2 regions of the Vreelandella mediterranea genome follow, and region 2 is predicted to be linked to the other one. Evidence: predicted binding sites of a transcription regulator. Region 2 holds the regulator's gene; the other holds the start of a gene.
What was found. The regulator PhoB, encoded in region 2, activates phosphate uptake and scavenging genes when phosphate is short. The targets are predictions, from matches to a motif close to TGTCATANNNNTGTCANA.
Positions count from the first base shown of each region.

Region 1: the regulator PhoB is predicted to act here: its motif matches at 7,615-7,632, upstream of ugpB (sn-glycerol-3-phosphate ABC transporter substrate-binding protein UgpB).

Region 1 is NZ_OZ310198.1:231,286-240,818, forward strand. Features, by position in the region: gene ACWFVE_RS01165 (porin) at 1-118, shown strand, start outside; gene ACWFVE_RS01170 (aldo/keto reductase) at 255-1,334, opposite strand; gene ACWFVE_RS01175 (bifunctional metallophosphatase/5'-nucleotidase) at 1,611-3,257, shown strand; gene ACWFVE_RS01180 (sn-glycerol-3-phosphate import ATP-binding protein UgpC) at 3,273-4,325, opposite strand; gene ugpE (sn-glycerol-3-phosphate ABC transporter permease UgpE) at 4,327-5,175, opposite strand; gene ugpA (sn-glycerol-3-phosphate ABC transporter permease UgpA) at 5,191-6,075, opposite strand; gene ugpB (sn-glycerol-3-phosphate ABC transporter substrate-binding protein UgpB) at 6,199-7,527, opposite strand; gene argE (acetylornithine deacetylase) at 7,733-8,899, shown strand; gene ACWFVE_RS01205 (hypothetical protein) at 9,067-9,533, shown strand, end outside.
Region 2 is NZ_OZ310198.1:3,624,916-3,634,448, reverse strand. Features, by position in the region: gene ACWFVE_RS16785 (HU family DNA-binding protein) at 1-141, opposite strand, end outside; gene ACWFVE_RS16780 (NAD(P)/FAD-dependent oxidoreductase) at 246-1,433, opposite strand; gene ACWFVE_RS16775 (chorismate--pyruvate lyase family protein) at 1,602-2,165, shown strand; gene ubiA (4-hydroxybenzoate octaprenyltransferase) at 2,199-3,089, shown strand; gene phoB (phosphate regulon transcriptional regulator PhoB) at 3,185-3,874, shown strand; gene phoR (phosphate regulon sensor histidine kinase PhoR) at 3,878-5,182, shown strand; gene ACWFVE_RS16755 (hypothetical protein) at 5,477-5,812, shown strand; gene cysZ (sulfate transporter CysZ) at 6,166-6,897, opposite strand; gene phoU (phosphate signaling complex protein PhoU) at 6,965-7,690, opposite strand; gene pstB (phosphate ABC transporter ATP-binding protein PstB) at 7,720-8,526, opposite strand; gene pstA (phosphate ABC transporter permease PstA) at 8,511-9,533, opposite strand, start outside.

The DNA of each region.
Region 1 (9,533 bases), 3.4 Mb from region 2:
TAACCTTTCCGATGATTTCGACGTCTTTGCCGAGCTCTACGAGTCCGACCTGGATTCCCTCGACCGCTACGACGACAACGACCTCTACTACGCAGTGGGTGCGCGCTACTACTTCTAACAAGGGACCCTTGCGGCCAGGCGCCTGCTTTGCACAAGGGCCTGGCTAACTGGCACTACTCGAATCGATCTTTAGCCGGTACGGTGAAACCCCGTACCGGCTTTTTGCGCTGCATGGGTAAGCACTTACGCGCGAATCAGCGCTCGTCGCTGCGGTTATCGATGGTCTTGCGGTATTGATCGATGAACGGCTTCTCCGCCTTGTCGATGCGGTCCATACCGGCGACGACCCGGTGCCAGTAGGGGTATTGCGGCGCCGGGCGGGTAGCGGCTTCCAGGCGCTCGATCTCCTCGGCGCTCAAAGTGAGCTCCGCGGCGGCCAGGTCGTCCTTCAAGTGCTCTTCGCTTCGTGCACCCACGATCAACGACGTCACGCCGGGGCGATCCTTGAGCCAGGCAAGGCAGGTGCGCGGGATCGAGGTGCCGTGGGCTTCGCCGATCTCGGCCAGAAGCTCGATGATGTCGTAAGCGCGTTCCATGTCGTGCACGTAGGGCTCGGGCCAGCCGTTGCCCTGGCGGGTGCCTTCCGGCGCTTTCTGGCCGCGGCGCACCTTGCCGTTGAAGAGCCCTTCGCCCAGCGGCCCCCACACCAGGGTGCCGATGTTCTGATCGATGGCCAGCGGCATCAGCTCGTATTCCGCCTCGCGGGATTCCGGCGTGTAATAGATCTGCTGGCTGATCGGACCGGCCAGGTTGTGAAGCTCGGCTTTACCGATGGTCTTCATCATCTGCCAGCCGGTGAAGTTGGAGGTGCCGTAGTAGCGAATCTTGCCGCTTTGCACCAGGTGATCCAGGGCGTAGAGCATCTCCTCGACCGGGGTGACGCCGTCCCAGTTGTGCATCTGGTACAGATCGATATGGTCGGTGCCCAAGCGCTTCAGGCTCGCTTCACACGCGTTGATCAGGTGGTAGCGCGAAAAGCCGCTGTGGTTGGGGTTGTCGCCCAGCGGGCTTCGCGCCTTGGAGGCGAGAATGATGTCGTGACGCTTCTCACCCAGCGCCTTGCCGACGATCTCCTCGGATTCGCCCATGGAGTAAAGGTCGGCGGTGTCGATCAGGTTCACCCCGGCATCCAGGGCCATGTCGATCTGGCGCTTGGCGCCGGCCACATCCACGCTCGCGGCTTTCTCGAAGCCACCGCTGCCGCCAAACGGCACGGTGCCCAGTACGATTTCAGATACCAGCAGGCCGGAGTTTCCCAGCGGACGATATTTCATCTCGATAGCATCCTTGTTAAACGAAAGTAGTATTGCATTTGCTCGTGAGCATGGCGGGTTTTAAGCCTAGGTGATGGTCTGTATTTGTCAAAGGCTCGGCTACCCCCGCCGGCCGGGCCGCTTCGCCGCGAAAAAAAAGCGTGTTTCGGCGCCAACAGAAGATGCGGGCCTTAATAAACGTCACAAATGCTGTTAATAATTATAGAGAATGTGATTTGGGCGCGGCGCCATCGTTTCGCCAGCGCAACGTATAAAACAGGATTAAAAGGAATTGCCATGTTGTCATCGAAAAGCGGGTCCTGGGGGATGGGCGTATCGGCCGGTGCATTGATACTCGCGTTCTCGCCCGGCGTGCTCGCCGCCCCCTACACGCTCACCATCTTTCACACCAACGACCTGCACGGGCGTACTGACCAGTACCCGCAACTGGTGAGCGCCCTCGACGAGGCGCGCAGCCAGTACGGCGAGGGCCTGTTGCTCGACGCCGGCGACATCTTCTCCGGCACGCTCTACTTCAACGAGTTTCGCGGTCAGGACGCCGTCGCGTTCATGAACCGGATGGGCTATGACGCCTTCGTGCCCGGCAACCACGAGTTCGATTTGAACGACCCGGAAGCGGGCCACCAGGCGCTGGCGGATCTTTTCACCGCGGCCGAGTTTCCCATTGTGGGCGCGAACCTGGATTTCTCCGCCGCGCCGGAGTTTGCTGATCTACTGGGGGATTCGATCAGCGCCGAACCTCAGGCGGGTCACTTGTACGATGGCATCGTGGTCGAGCACGGCGGCGAGAAAATCGGTATTTTCGGGCTCAGCACGCAATCAAGCGAAGACGTCTCGAGCCCGGGCAACGTGACCATCGGGGATTACCGCGAAGCGGCACAGGCGATGGTGGCGGCGTTTGAAGCCGAGGGCATCGACAAGATCGTCGTGCTCACGCACCTGGGCTATGACAGCGACCCGAGCGTTGGCAACGACACCTTGCTCGCCCAGCACGTGGACGGTATTGACGTGATCATCGGCGGGCACAGCCACACGCGCCTGGACGCCCCCGTGGTGATCAGCGAAAACGACCGGGGCGAGCCCAAAACGCCCACAGTGATCGGCCAGGCGAACGAGTACGGCAAGTACCTGGGCGTGCTGCAGGTCACCTTCGACGATGACGGCGTGGTGACGGATGCCAGCGGCGAGCTGCTCGCCACCGAAGATTTCGAGCCGGATCTCGAGGCGGCCGCGATGCTCGAACCCTACACCGCGCGTATCGAAGAAGTGCGCGATACCCAGGTAGGCGCCCACCTTGATACAGCGCTTCCCAACCCGCGCCACGGCAATGGCGACGAGGCGAGCGTGCGCGCCGATGAAACGGCGCTTGGCAACCTGATTGCCGATGGCCAACTGGCCGCTGCCCGCCAGGTGAACCCGGACACCGTACTGGCGCTGCAAAACGGCGGCGGCGTTCGCGAGCCGATAGCGGCGGGGGATGTGTCTGTTGGCGAGCTGATCGCGGTGCAGCCCTTCGGTAACCGGCTGACGCTGATGGATGTCACCGGCGCCGAGCTTCTCGAGACCTTCGAGATCGCGCTTGCCAACGCCCCGGAGGAGAGCGGCGCCTTCCTGCAGGTTTCCCGCGGGGTCGAGGTCGTGTATGACAGCCGCGAACCGGCCGGCGAGCGGGTGGTGAGCCTGAAAGTGACCCAAGACGGCGAGCTTATGGATATCGACCCGGCGCGTACCTACGTGATCGCTACCAACAACTTCACCGCCGCCGGGGGCGACAGCCACACCGCGCTCGAAGCGGCACATGATGACGACCGCAGCCATATCGTCGGCAACACCGATTGGGAAATGCTGCGTGACTACATGGTGGCCGAAGGCGAGGTCGCGCCCCAGGTAGAAGGGCGCATTATGGATGTCGCTCGCCCATAACCCGCCAGTAGGGCGTTAACCGGTACGCTTGCCGGTTGCGCTCTCAAAGGGGTGAAGCGCTTCGCGAGAGACATAAAAGCGCAGCGTTTCACCCTCTTTCACTGGCGGCTGGCCGCTGGTGCGAATCACCGTGGGCTGGTCGCTATCCAGCAAACGCACGTAGAGGTGGCTCTCCGCCCCCGCGGCCTCATAAAGCTCCAGGGTGGAATCGACCACCAGGTGCGGGGCATCGGGTGGGGTCAGGCGCATGTCGTCCGGGCGAATGCCGACCACGTCGGTGTCCGCCGGCAGGTCCGCCAGCAGCTCGCGGGCGCCGCGGGTTTGCAGGTACTCGATAGGCACCATGTTCATCGCCGGCGAGCCGATGAACCCGGCCACGAACATCGACGCCGGGCGGGCGTAGATCTCCATGGGCGTACCCACCTGCTCGATTTGTCCGGCGTTCAAGACCACCAGGCGGTCGCCCAGGGTCATCGCCTCCAACTGGTCGTGGGTCACATAAAGGCTGGTGGTTTTTAGCCGGCGCTGGAGCTGTTTGATTTCGACCCGCATCTGCACGCGCAGCTTGGCGTCCAAGTTAGAGAGCGGCTCGTCGAACAAGAACGCCGCGGGCTCGCGCACCAGCGCCCGGCCCATGGCCACGCGCTGGCGCTGGCCGCCGGAAAGATTGCGCGGCTTGCGCGGTAGGTACTCTTCGATCTCGAGCATTTTGGCCGCTTTGCGCACCCGCTCCTCGATGGCGGGCTTTTTGAAGCCGCGGTTCTTGAGCCCGTAGGCCAGATTGTTATACACCGTCATGTGCGGGTAGAGCGCGTAGTTCTGAAACACCATGGCGATATCGCGCTGGGCGGGCTCTAACGTATTGACCACCCGGTCGCCGATTTTCAGCGTGCCCTCGGAAATCGTCTCGAGCCCGGCAACCATGCGTAAAAGTGTGGATTTCCCGCAGCCGGACGGCCCCACCAGCACCACGAATTCGCCGTCCTCGATGGCCAGGTCCACACCTTTGACGGCCTGCACGTTGCCGGCGTAGGTTTTCTTGAGTCCTTCCAGGGTAATACTGGCCATCCTATTTCTCCGTCTCGGTCAGGCCTTTCACGAACAGTTTCTGCATCAACAGCACCACCAGCACCGGCGGCAGCATGGCAAGCGTCACCGTCGCCATGATCAAATTCCAGGCGGGCACCCGGTCCGAGGAGGCCATCAGGCGCTTGATGCCCAGCACGATGGTGTAAAAGTCCTCGTCGGTGGTGACCAAAAGCGGCCACAGGTACTGCACCCAGCCGTAGATGAACATGATCACGAACAGTGCGGCGATATTGGTGATCGACACCGGAAGCAAGATGTCCTTGAAGAACTTCATGGGTCCGGCGCCGTCGACCCGGCTCGCTTCCATCAGCTCCTCGGGCACGGTCATGAAGAACTGGCGAAACAGAAAGGTCGCGGTGGCCGAGGCGATCAGCGGAAGCGTGAGCCCGGCGTAGGAGTTGAGCATCCCTAAATCCGCCACCACCGCGTAGGTCGGGATGATGCGCACCTCGACCGGCAGCATCAGCGTGATGAAGATGAGCCAGAACGCCAGCATACGAAACCGGAAGCGAAAGTAGACGATCGCGAAGGCCGAGATGATCGAAATCGCGATCTTGCCGATGGCAATCGTCAGCGCCATGATCAGCGAGTTGCCCAGCATCAGCCATACCGGCGGCGCGCCGCCCACCTGCCAGCCCGAGGTCAGCATCTGCTTGTAGGAGGCCCACATGTTGTCGCCGGGTAGCAGCGGCATCACCCCGCGCACGAAGGCGCCGGGTTCGTGGGTCGAGGCGATGAACGCCACGTACACCGGAAACGCCACCACCAGTACGCCGGCAATCAATACCAGGTGGGTCAGAATGTTCAGATAGGGTCTGTTTTCGACCATGATGGATCCCTGTGCCTAGTAGTTGACGCGACGTTCCACGTAGCGGAACTGGATGAACGTCAGCACGATCACGATGCCCATCAGCATGACCGACTGGGCGGAGGACGAACCGATGTTGAGCCCGGCCACCCCGTCGGTGTAGACCTTGTAGACCAGCGTCATCGTCGCTTGGCCCGGCCCGCCGCCGGTGGTGGCGTCGATCACCCCGAAGGTCTCGAACATCACGTAGTTGATGTTGATGATCAGCAAGAAGAAGGTGGTCGGTGATAAAAGTGGGAAGACGATGGTCCAGAAGCGTTTGAACGGCGTGGCGCCGTCGATGGCCGCGGCCTCGATCAATGAATGGGGCACCGACTGAAGCCCGGCCAGAAAGAACAGAAAGTTGTAGGAGATCTGCTTCCAGGCGGCGGCGATGGTGATCAGGATCATCGCCTGGCTACCCGAGACCCGGTGGTTCCAGTTGATACCGAACCAGTCGAGCAAGTGGGGCAGAAGGCCGATGGTCGGGTTGAACAGAAACCACCACAGCACCCCGGCGACCACCGGGGCCACGGCGTAGGGCCAGACCAGCAGCGTGGTGTAGAACCGGGCGCTTTTCAGCACCCGGTTGACGCACACCGCCAGTAAAAGCGCGGTGCCCATGGAAAGCGCGGTGACCGAGACGGCAAAAATCGCCGTGCGTCCTAAAGCGTTCAGGTAGCTGGGGTCCGCCAGCACCCGGGCGTAGTTGGCAAGGCCCACGAAGGTGGTGTTGAAGCCGAAGGCGTCGGTGCGCTCGAAGCTCGACTTCACCGCTTGGGTCGCCGGCCAGATAAAGAACACCAGGGTGATCGCCAACTGCGGCGCTAACAAAAAGAAGGGAAGCCACCGGCTTTGATAGGTGGAGCGTTTGGTCTGCATGAGGCGTCCTGTTGAACCCGGCCCGGAGAAAACCCACCCATAGGTCCGCGTTGTCGGGCGTATGGGTGGGCCCTCACAACAAACCCCGGCTATAGAAGCCGGGGTTCGAGTGGTGCCGCTAAATTAGTTATTGGCGGCTTCGAAGTCGCGCAGGATCTGGTTGCCGCGCTCTACCGCGTCATCCAGCGCTTCCTGGCCGCTCTTGTTACCCGCCAGCACCGCCTGGAACTCCTCGTCCAGTACCATGCGTACTTGGGTGTAGTTGCCAAAGCGCAGGCCCTTGGAGTTCTCGGTGGGTTCGTTGAGGTTGATCTGCTCGATGGCGATATCCGCGCCCGGGTTCTCGTCGTAGTAGCCCTGCTCTTGGGTCAGCTCGAACGCTTCGGTAGTGATCGGCAGATACCCCGTGCCCTGGTGCCACTCGGCCTGTACCTCGGGCAGTGACAGGTACTCCAGAAACTCCGCGACGCCGGTGTACTCGTCGTCTTCATGGCCTGAAAGGACCCAAAGCGTGGCGCCACCGATGATCGAGTTCTGCGGCGCGCCGTCCACGTCGTCATAAACAGGCAGCATGCCAAAGCCGACTTCGAAGTCCGAGTTGGCCAGCACGTCCGCCCTCGAGGCGGAGGAGTTCATGTACATCGCGCAGTCGCCGGAGTAGAACGCGGGCGCGGCGTCCGGGCCGTTGGCCGGGCCGCCGTAGCTATACACACCGCTATCCGACCACTCCTTGATCTGATCCCAAAAGCGCGCCTGCTCTTCGCCGTTGAAGGTGAACTCGGTTTCAAGGCCGCCGAAGCCGTTCTCCAGGGTGCCGATCGGCAGATTGTGTAGCGCCGAGAAGTTCTCCAAACCCACCCAGTTGGCCGCGTAGGCCATGGTGAAACCACAGGACGCCGCGCCTTCATCGACGATCTGTTGGCCCATCTCGCCCATTTCCTGCCAGGTGGTCGGCGGGGTTTCCGGGTCGAGGCCGGCCGCTTCGAAAGCGTCCTTGTTGTAGTAGAGAATCGGCGTGGAGGAGTTGAACGGCATGGAGAGCATGTTGCCGTCGGTGTCGGTGTAGTAGCCGGTCACTACGGGCAGGTAGTCGTCCGGATCGAAGTCACTGCCGTGCTCTTCCATCAGCTCGAAGACCGGGTAGATCGCGCCCCGGGCGGCCATCATGGTGCCGGTGCCGACTTCGTAGATCTGGACGATGTGCGGCTGCTGGCCGGCGCGGAAGGCGGCGATGGTGTTGACCATCGTCTCTTCGTACTCGCCACGATACGAAGGGTTCACCCGGTATTCGTCCTGGGAGGCGTTGAAGTCCTCGGCCAGCGCGCTCAAGCGCTCGCCCAGCTCCCCGCCCATGGAGTGCCACCAGGTGATCTCGGTGGCGGCCTGGGCGGAAACGCTCAAGGTAGCCGCCGCGATGCCTACAGAGAGGGCACGTAACGTGAAACGAGACATAAAAGCTCCTTTAGGGCCTGGGATCGGCCGGGTGGCACAGTACGTTTATGGCGTTTTTTTTGGTTGCACTGAACATTAGTGAGTGTACATGACATTTTGATGAACGCTACGCGCAGCGCCCGGTTTGCTCATGCAACTTTGGCCGTAGGCGGTGCGCCCCCGGCGGTGATAGGGTAATGAAAAGACGTCAATCAAGGGCCACGTCATGACCGATGCACAAGCGCTACTCAGCCAACTGATTGCTTTCGATACCACTTCCCGCGGCTCCAACCTGGCGCTGATCGAATTCGTCGAAGGGTATCTCGCCGAATACGGCGTTACCTCGGAGCGGGTCATGAGCCCCTGCGGCACCAAGGCGAATTTGATCGCGCGCATCGGCCCGGACGCCCCGGGCGGGGTGATGCTCTCTGGCCACACCGACGTGGTGCCGGTCGAAGGCCAGCCCTGGTCGACGGACCCTTTTACGCTGGTGGAAGGCGACGATGACCGCCTTTACGGGCGTGGCACCTGCGACATGAAGGGCTTCATCGCCTGCGCGCTTTCCATGGTGCCCGAATGGGTGAAAGCGCCGCTCAAACAGCCCATTTACTTCGGTTTTTCCTATGATGAGGAGATCGGCTGCGTCGGCGCGCCGGCGCTGATCGAGCGCTTTTTCGAGCACTACTCGACCACCGCGCATGTGATCGTCGGTGAGCCCACCAGCATGCAGCCGGTGGTGGCGCAAAAGGGCGCGACCAACCTGCGCACCACGGTCACCGGGGTCGAGGCGCACAGCAGCCAGGTCAACCAGGGCACCTCGGCCATTCACGTGGCCGCGCGTTTGGTCACCTTCATCGAGGACACCATGGCCGCCCTGGTGGAAGAAGGGCGTGTGGATGAGGCGTTCAACGTGCCCCACACCAGCCTGCACGTAGGCCGCATCCAGGGCGGCACGGCGATCAACATCACCGCCCGAGAGTGCACCTTCGAGTGGGAGATCCGCCACCTGCCCACGGACACCTTCGAGGACGTCTTCGCTCGTTTCGAAGCGTTTGGTGAAACGCTCAAGGCCGAGCTGCAGGCGCGGGGGAAAAGCGTCGACATCGCCACCGAGGCGCTCAACGTCACGGTGCCGGGCCTGGCCGATCGCGACAACGACGCGGTGCTGCGCTTGGCCAAGGAACACTTGCCGGGGCAGTGCTGCAACCACGCCGTGGCCTACGCCACGGAAGCCGGCCAGTTCCAGGGCCAGGGCCTGCAAACCATCATCCTGGGGCCTGGCAGCATCGCCCAGGCCCACCAGCCCGACGAGTACATCGACAAAAGCGAGCTTACGGCGTGCCTGGATTTCATGACCCGGATGGGCAAAGCGCTCGAGTCGCCATTTTCCTAGCGCCCGCTTAGGCGTCAGCCAGGATAGCTAATCGGTTCCCGGTGTCGCGAAGAAGGTGTCGCGATAGTGTCGCGATAAGGTGTTGCGTCATGTCCAGTATCATTAGGATAATATGAAATAGCGATAGACTATTTTGCCGATAAGCTTGGTTAATTGAGGAGATGGCGGTGAGCGGGAAATTCAATCTATGGGCAGGTACCGCCGCGGTGCTGCTACTGGCGGGCTGTGGAAGCGACTACCCGGATCAGGCAGAAATTTCCGCCGAGGGCGGGCTCGACCCCTCCATGTTCGATCAGACTCGGCAGGCGCGGGTGTACTACTTCGATGAACAAGCCATCGATGACGCCACCGAGTTACAGCAATTCAATAGCGCTTTGACCGCATGGCTGGCCTCGCCCGGCGACGAGCTACCCGACGTTGAGTTTCCTGACGATGCGCAAGAGCTCTGGGAAGCGACGCAAACGTTCCAGCAGCAGCGCGAAAACCAGGACGCGGTTTGGCGTGCACATCTTGAAGAAAGTACGGCGCCGCTGGAAGCCGAACTGGAAACCGAGCAAAGCGAGCTTGCAAAGCTCGAAGAGACCCAGGCAGCGTTTGACGAGGCGCTGGCGCCCGCGGATCAAAAAATAGCGGA
Region 2 (9,533 bases):
GAAACCGATCAGGGCCACGTCTTCACCCTTGGCCACGCTATTGGTGATTTCATCAAGAATGACGTTCAGCACTTGGCCCGCTTTGTCTTTGGAAAGATCAGCGTTTTCAGCAATGGCAGCGGCGAGTTCAGGTTTGCGCATAAAAGGGGTCTCCCTGATAGAAAAAGTAAGCGTAACGCTTATGAGTGTTATTGAAAACAAACGAGTGTTTTAACTTTATGGCCTGATCTTCAATTGGTCGTGGATTAGCCTAGCAGCGCAGGCACCGCTCTGGAAAGCTCCACTTTCCTTTTGACGCAACTGCCTGTCAACGCAAACCCGACTAATTGGCCATCTTTATCTTCGCCAAGGGCGGCGAGTGCATCACCTTCGCCCTCGATACGCCACTGTGCGACGGGCGCAGGCGGGGAATAGGCCACCACGGGCAGCAGCGGCGTTTTCACTACCACCGGCCAAGCGCCGAAGCTGACGGGGGTCGGGGTGCCGGCCAGGGTGGCCGCCAATGCCTTCACACTGGCTTGAAGGGGCTGTACGTACATGGCATTGACGCCGTCGACACAGGCGACATCGCCCAGCGCGTAGATCGAAGCGTTCGAGGTTTGCAGGTAGCGGTCCACCTGGATACCGCTTGGCGACACGTCAAGCCCGGCCTGGCGTGCAAGCGCTGTGCGCGGGGTCAGGCCGGTGGCCATTAGCACGGCATCCACGCGGCAGGTTTCGCCGTTATCGAGGGTGAGCATCAGATCGTCGTGTTCATCCGTTGCGATAGCGCTCACCGTGCGACCCAGCGCCAAGGCGATGCCGCCCGCTTCGAATGCGCTGCCCAGCGCCTCGCCAAGCGGTGCGGGTAGAAGGCGCGGTAGCGGCGTGGCTTCCGGGGCGATTAGCGTGACCTGGTGACCCGCGGCGTGCAGGTCGTTGGCGAATTCGCAGCCGACCAGTCCTGCGCCAATGACCGCCACCCGGGCACTGCGCGAAGCCAGTGCTTCATGCAAGCCCCGGTAGTCGTCCAGGTCGTTCACGCTGAAAAAGCGCCCGGCCAGCGTGTCGGGCACGTCAAGGGCCATGCGTGGGCTGGCGCCGGTGGCCAGCACGAGCTTTTCGAAAGCAAGCTGCTCGCCGTTGGCAAGCGTCAGGCGGCGGCTATCGGCGTCGAGCGCGGTGACATGGGTATGGGGGCGCAGCGTGGCGTCGAGCTCGCGGGCCACCTCATCGGCGCTTTGCCTGGCGAGTGCCTCGGGCGCCAGGCGCTTGCCAAAGCCCGTGGAGAGCAGCGGTTTGCTGTACTCATCGCCGCTGTCGAAGCTCACCAGGGTGATCGAGCGGGCGTCACCTTGGCGCCGCAATGCCCGGGCCAGACCGACACCGGCCATGCCGGTGCCCAGGACGATCAGATCCACCGGCTTTTCGGTTTGAGAGAAGGAGTGGGTCATGTCATCACCCAGTGTTGGAACCATGATGTTTTAAATGACTGTCTTTAAGCGACTGTCTTTAAATGAACGGTCTTTAAATGAACGGTCTTCAAGAAAACGTCGTTGAGAAAAGTGCGTCAGAACGTCATGTTACACTAGCTTCAACGACTTGACCGCCCTGGAGGTCGCGTGGCTTCACACCTTTTGCACCCTACCCCCTACGCGCGCTGGCAACCCGTAAACGCGCTGCGCCCGGCCATGAGTGCTGCCTGGTGGCAGTGGGTGGCTTCGACCGATTCCCTGACCCAGCGGCTGGTCTCGGCAGGCCGGCCCAGCCCCTTTCGCGTGCAGCTTTTGCGCCAAACGGTGGGGGTGCCCACCCGCGACGAGGCGCAGGCATTGGGCCTGGCGCCGCGCCGTCTGGCCTGGCTTCGTGAAGTGGCCCTGTGCGTGGATGACACCCCTTGGGTAGTGGCGCGTTCGGTGGCGCCTCTCGAGCAGCTTCAGGGGCAACACCTAAAGCGCCTTGGCGAACGTTCACTGGGTAGCTGGCTGTTTCGCCAGCCGGACCTTGTACGCGGGCCCCTCTTTGCTACCCGCCAGCGGCCAGCGTTTGCCCGCCACTTGTGTCCTCCTGGGGTGGCCGGGGTATGGGCGCGGCGTTCGGTCTTTTATCACGCAGGCCTGGCGCTATTGGTCCAGGAGGCCTTTTTATCCACGATGGCGGATGATCTTGGCATGGCTTCGCGCTAGGCTAGACGCGCGTTTTGTCTTTGAGAGGTAAGCATGGATCGTTCACTGCTGCGTCCTACCGGGTGGTCTCGGGCGGCGGATTTCATCACCCTGATGCGCCTGGACCGGCCCATCGGCACCTGGCTTTTGATGTGGCCTACCCTTTGGGCGCTGTGGGTAGCCGCCGAAGGCGTGCCTAGGCGCGGCGTGCTGCTGATCTTTATCGCCGGGGTCTACACCATGCGCGCGGCGGGCTGCGTGGTGAACGACTACGCCGACCGCCACTTCGATGGTCACGTCAAGCGTACTAAAAACCGGCCACTGGCGACCGGGCGCATCAGCGAGACCGAAGCCAAACTGCTGTTCACCTTGCTGGTCGCCGCCTCCTTCGTGCTGGTCCTGCTGACCAACTGGTTTACCGTGGCCCTCTCGTTGGGCGGCGTGGCGCTGGCGTTTATCTACCCCTTCATGAAGCGCTATACCCATTTCCCGCAAGTGGTACTGGGCGCCGCGTTTTCCTGGGCGATCCCCATGGCGTTCGGCGCGGTGCTGGGCTACGTGCCTCTCGAAGCGTGGATCCTGTTTTTGGCCAACGTGCTGTGGACCGTCGCCTACGACACCCAATACGCGATGGTGGATCGCGACGATGACCTGAAAATCGGCATCAAGTCGACCGCCGTGCTGTTTGGCGAGGCCGACCGGCTGATCATCGGGCTGCTGCAGGCGGCCACGCTTGTGTTGCTGGCGCTGGTGGGCTGGCGTGTAGGGCTTGGTGGGTTCTTCTGGCTGGGCCTTGGGGCCATGGCGGTGACCTTCGTGCATCAGCAGCGCTTGATAGTGGGCCGCGAGCGCGACGCGTGCTTTCAGGCGTTTTTGAACAACCACTGGTCGGGGCTTCTGGTATTTGCCGGGCTGGCATTGAGCGGGTGGCCGGTGACAGGCTAATGTCGAAGTTGTCATAAAACTGTCACCCGTGCATGGTGTGATTGTCACCGATATGTCATCGAACCACTTTCGTCTGGACACCGTGAGGCCCGCCAATGACCGCCAAGACCGTTTTGATCGTCGATGATGAGGCACCTATTCGTGAGATGATCGCGGTGGCGCTGGAAATGGCGGACTATCGCGTGCTCGAAGCGGACAATGCCCAGGACGCCCACGCCCTGGTCGTGGATCATCAGCCGGACCTTCTGCTGCTTGACTGGATGATGCCTGGCACCAGTGGGATCGAGCTTGCAAGGCGCCTGAAGCGCGAAGAGGCGACCGCCGAAATCCCGATCATCATGCTGACCGCCAAGGGCGAAGAAGATAACAAGATCCAGGGGCTCGAAGCGGGGGCGGATGACTACATCACCAAGCCGTTTTCGCCTCGCGAACTGGTGGCGCGTTTGAAAGCGGTGCTGCGCCGAACGACGCCACGCGGCGTGGAAGACCCCATCGAAATCAACGGTTTGATGCTCGATCCGGTAAGCCATCGGGTCAGCGCCCACGGCAAGGCATTGGATATGGGGCCCACCGAATACCGCTTACTGCAGTTTTTCATGACCCACCAGGAGCGCGCCTACACCCGCAGCCAACTGTTGGATCAGGTATGGGGCGGCAACGTCTACGTCGAAGAGCGCACCGTGGATGTGCATATCCGCCGTCTGCGCAAGGCGTTGGGCGATGTCCACCAGAACCTGATTCAAACGGTGCGCGGCACCGGGTACCGCTTCTCCGCCCGGGTGTAGCGCGTGCGTTTGTGGAGCCGAGAGCTTTGGCGTATCGCGGGGCTGGCCACCCTCGGCGTCGTCCTGGGTTGGCTGTTTGGCTCGCCGGGGCTGGGGCTGTCCGCGGGTTTGGGGGCGTGTCTTTTCTACCATCTGCGCCAACTGCGTACCCTGCACCAGTGGCTGACGTTCACGCCCAACGAAGAGCCCCCCGCGGCCAAGGGGCTATGGGGTGAGCTGCTGGACCGGCTTTACCGCTACCAGAAAAGCCAGCGAATCACGCAAAGCCGACTAAGAGCCACCTTGGCGCGCATTCAGGAGTCTTCCGAGGCGATGCGCGACAGTGTGGTCATGCTCGACCGCAACGGTGATCTCGAATGGTGGAACAGCGCCGCCCACCAGATGCTGGGACTGCAAACCGCGCACGACCGCGGCCAGCACATTACCAATTTGCTGCGCGATCCCGCCTTCGTACGCTACTTCTCGGCGCGTCAGTACAGTGAGCCATTAACGCTTACCTCGCCCATCGACGAGCGGCGTATTCTCGAGTATCAAATCACGCTCTACGGCGATGACGAGCGCCTGGTGATGGCGCGCGACATTACCAGGCTGCACCGCCTGGAGCAGATGCGCCGTGACTTCGTGGCCAACGTGTCCCACGAGTTACGCACGCCGCTTACCGTGCTTTCGGGTTACCTGGAAACCTACAGCGATTTAAAAGACGAGCTGCCGCCCCGGTTGGGGCGCAGTATCGGCCAAATGCAGGCGCAAACGTTGCGTATGCAGAACCTGGTCAATGACCTGCTACTGCTTTCCCGGTTGGAAATCGACCAGGGCGGCAAGGATCATCAGCCGTTGGCGCTGGCGCCACTTTTACAAAGCATTCACCAGGATGCCAACGCTCTTTCTCAGCAGCAGCATACCGAGTCCCAGCGTATCGAGCTTGTGATCGAAAGCGACGCGCGGCTGATCGGAAGCGAGCAGGAGCTTCGAAGCGCCGTTTCCAACCTGATGTTCAACGCCGTGCGTTACGCCCCTGGGGGGAGCGAGATCACCCTGCGTTACGCCCTCCTTCCCGACGGCGGCGTGTGTATCGAAGTGGAAGATAATGGACACGGTATCGACCCGGTCCATATTCCCCGCCTGACCGAGCGCTTCTACCGTGTGGATAAAGGCCGCAGTACGGCCACTGGCGGCACCGGGCTCGGGCTTGCCATCGTGAAACACGTCCTGCTGCGCCACGATGGCAAGCTTCAAATCGACTCTCACCCTCAGCAGGGGGCGCGTTTTCGCTGCGTCTTCCCCGTCTCGCGAATTGCTCAGACCTAGGTATATGAGACCAAAGTTGTACAGTGTGTCAAAATGGCATACAAGAATGGGTCACAAATTGTCTATGTGTCATTATTAGCCACTTTTTATTGATGCAAACGCTGTTGTCCAGCTTTCTGTATAAGACTTGTAATATTTTAAGTTTCTGTTTTTAAAGTGATATTAATTTTTATGCCATGTTTGGCACAGCCTCTGCAAAGCTTTTGGTAAGAAAGACAGCTGCTTCAAAGTAGTCGACCGAAAGGTACTCTTTCTTACTTTAAGCGGTAACCACAGCGATTCAGGAGGTGGAATATGATGTCCAAGGAGCTACTCAAGAAAGCCGGTATCGTAGGTATTTCGTTTGGTCTGTTGGCAAGCCCGATGGCATTCGCAGATACCACCGATCATCCGTCGATCGAAGAAAATCAGGACAGCATGGTCGAGCAAGATCCGGCGCAAGAGTCATCAGGTGTCAACATGAACACCAATGACAACCCGGATTACACTCAGGAAGAGCTTGAAACCGACCATCACACCCAAGGCCCCAACGATGAAACTATCGGTGAGCCGGACTCAATGGGTACTTCCACTGAAGAGGGTTCAGAAACCTCTCCGGAAGGCGTCGTCGAGAAAAACTCTGAGTCGTAAGTAACATTTTGTTGCAATTTACGTACAAAGCATTACGCTTAGGGAGTGAGCATTTATAAGGGACAGGATGTCCCACCGCATGGATGCTCCAAACGATTCAAGGATTGAATCAAGCGACGATCAAAAAACGTTAGTTAGGGTTAGATTCCACGGTTGGAGCCCCTCAAAAGGATAGGAAGCTTTCGTTAAGCATCGCAATCGCTAAGCATAAATGAAGACCCCGCCTTGTAGCGGGGTCTAGTTTTTATGGGTATAACGTTTTGTTTGCTGTGAGCCTTTTGATCACTATAAAGGTTCGCGCCTCGATCCTCTCCTGTATCCCATGTTTCAAAAGCCTGCGATACCAGCCAGCCTCAATCATGAGTCAACTGCTTGATATCCCGGTAATGGGCGTCCCACATCAGCACCGCTCCGGCCACGGCCCCGGGTAGCAAGAAAAGGTTGGCAAGCGGTATCCAGGTAATCAGCGTGACAAGCCCCCCGTAGCTCATGCTCGGCCACCAGCGTGCGGCCAGGCGTTGGCGCATGTCTTTAAAGCTCACCTTGTTGTTATCCATGGGGTAGTCCAGGTAGGTGATGGCCATTACCCAGGCGGAAAAAAGCGCCCAGAGTAGTGGAGCCACTAAATTGAGCCCGGGTATCCAGCTTAGAATGAACAGAAGAGCAGCGCGGGGCAAAATATAGCGCAGCTTGACCAGCTCGCGGCCCACGGCGTCCAGAGCCGTTTTCGCCAGGCCCCGGTCGTCCAGCGGCTCGACACCGGTGGCGCTGCGCTCTATGTGAGCGGCCAAAAAGCCGTAAAAAGGAGCGGCGATTAGATGCGTCACCAGCGTGAAGGTAAAAAATATCGCCACCAGCAGGCTCAAGACGAACAGCGGCCAGATTAGCCAAGAGAGCCAGTCAAGCCAGGCCGGTATGCTCGCCATGGCATGGTCCAGCCAGCCGGAAAAGCGCCGAGCAGTGAAGCTTGCAAGACTGATGTAGACGATCAGATTGATCAGGATGGGTAGAAATATATAGCGCCGTAGTCCTTTTCGATAGACCAGGCGAATGCCCTGGCTCAGGGCGGAGACCGCAGTTAGCATCGAGGATCCTTATAAATACGCCCAGTTGGAATGCCTGGGCGTATTGCAGGCTCAACGCTTTAAAAGGTCAAGGCTTTTTTAGCATCTGCTCATCGAGGCTTTCTGGCGCGGTGTGGCGAATATCGAGCCCTTTCACCAGGTAGACGACGTACTCGGCCAGGTTGTTGGCGTGATCGCCCACGCGCTCGAGCGCTCGCAGCACCCACATGATGCTCAGCACCGAGCTGATCGAGCGCGAATCCTCCATCATGAAGGTCATCAGCGAGCGCATGGCGCTGCCGTATTCGTCGTCCACGGATTCGTCTTCGCGCACGACCTGCATGGCAAGTTCGGTATCGAAGCGGGCAAAGGCGGTGAGCGCATCGCGCAGCATCTTGCGAACGTGCTCGCTAATATGGCGCACCTCGACGAGGCCACGAATACCGCTGCTGTTGTCGGATAGCGTCAGGGCGTTACGCGCGATCTTGCTGGCTTCGTCGCCGATGCGCTCCAAATCCGACGTGGCGCGAATCACCGCCAGTACCAGGCGCAGGTCCGAGGCGGCGGGTTGGCGCCTGGCGAGTACGCGGGTGCACTCCTCGTCGATCTTCAACTGCATGTCGTTGACCTGGCGGTCGTTGTCGCGCACCTCTTCGGCCAAGTGGCTGTCGTTTTCCATCAGCGCGTGTACGGCGTTTTGTACCTGCTTTTCGACCAGCCCACCCATCGCCATCAGACGGGTTTTCAGCTCTTCCAGCTCCTGATTGAACTGGCGCGAAATATGCTGGCTATGGGTATCGCTTGTAATATCCATCGAGCACTCCTGCGGGGATCGGCGCCGGGCTATGTGACCCGGCCGGTGATGTAGTTTTCGGTCCGCTGCTGTTTCGGGTTGGTAAAGACCTGGTCGGTCGGGCCGTATTCGACGAGCTCGCCGTTATTTAAAAAGGCGGTGTAATCGGATACTCGAGCGGCCTGCTGCATGTTGTGCGTCACCAGCACCAGGGTCAGCTCGTTTTTAAGATTGCGAATCAACTCCTCGATTTTGAGCGTGGAGATCGGATCCAGTGCCGAGGCCGGCTCGTCGAGCAGCAGTACGTCGGGCCTGACCGCTAGGGTGCGCGCGATCACCAGCCGCTGCTGTTGGCCGCCGGATAAAAGCCACGCCGAGCGGTGCAGGCGATCCTTCACCTCGTCCCAAAGCGCGGCGGAGCTAAGCGCCCACTCGATGATGTCGTCGCGCTTGCGCTTGGGCAAGCGCCGCTCCAGGCGCAGGCCAAAGGCCACGTTTTCGTAGATCGACATCGGGAAGGGGTTGGGGGTTTGAAACACCATGCCCACTCGACGGCGAAGCTCGCTCACATTGATGTCCGCCTCGAAAATATCGCGCTCTTCAAGCTCGATACGGCCGTGATGAACGGCGCTTTCGTTAAGGTCGTGCAGCCGGTTGAACGCGCGCAAAAGCGAGGACTTACCGCACCCGGAGGGGCCGATAAACGCGGTGACCCGGTGGCGCGGCACTTGCAGCGTTAGCGCCTTGAGCGCGGGTTTGCCGCCATAGGTCAGGCTGAAGTCCTGGACATTCAAACAGCGCTGTTCGGCGTCGAACGTCACTACCGGCGGCGGTGCGACTTTCAAGGGCGCGACCATGACTCTCCTCGTTGACGCCGTAAATAATGACGTAGAAATATGGCAGTTAGGTTAAGCACCAGCACGATCAGCACCAATAAAAGCGCCGTGGCGTAAACCAGCGGAATGGCGGCCTCGACATCATCGCCATGAAAAGCGGTATCAAATAGATGATAGCCAAGATGCATGAATTTGCGCTCGAGATGCAGGTAGGGAAACTCCCCGTCCAGCGGCATCTGCGGGGCCAGCTTGGCGACGCCGACCAGCATCAGCGGCGCTACTTCTCCCGCGGCACGGGCCACGGCCAGAATCACGCCGGTCAGCATTGCCGGTGTCGCCATGGGAAGCACGACCCGGGTCAGCATCTCCAGACGGGTCGCGCCCAGCGCCACGGCGCCTTCGCGCTGGGCGATGGGCACGCGTGCCAGGCCCTCTTCGGTGGCCACGATCACCACCGGCAGCGTCAGCAGGGCAAGCGTCAATGAGGCCCACAAAAGCCCACCGGTACCGAAGGTGGGCGAGGGCAGGGCGTCATCGAAAAACCAGCGGTCGATCGAGCCCCCTACGCCGTAAACGAACACGCCTAACCCGAACACGCCGTAAACGATCGAAGGGACACCGGCCAGGTTGCGCACGCCGATACGCACCAGCCGGGTCAGGCGATTCTGATGGGCGATCTCGTTGAGATAGATCGCCGCCAGTACACCAAAGGGCGTTACGATCACCGACATCAAAATCACCATTAAAAGCGTGCCGAAAATGGCCGGCCAGACCCCGCCGCCGGTATTGGCCGCCCGTGGGCCTTCGCTCAAAAACCGCCACACGCCTCGCCCCCAAACGGCGGTTTTTTCCAGAAAGGAGAGCGCATTGGGCGTCTGGAAAGCGCTGACGCTTGAAAGGGGCTGCACCAGGCGCTGCCCCTGGCTGGTGAGCAGTATTAGTTGGCCGTCCGGGCGGTGCTCCCGGGGTGTATCGACCAACCCGGCAACGCGCGTTCGGGCGGCGGTGCCGGTTAGACGCTCGCCTTC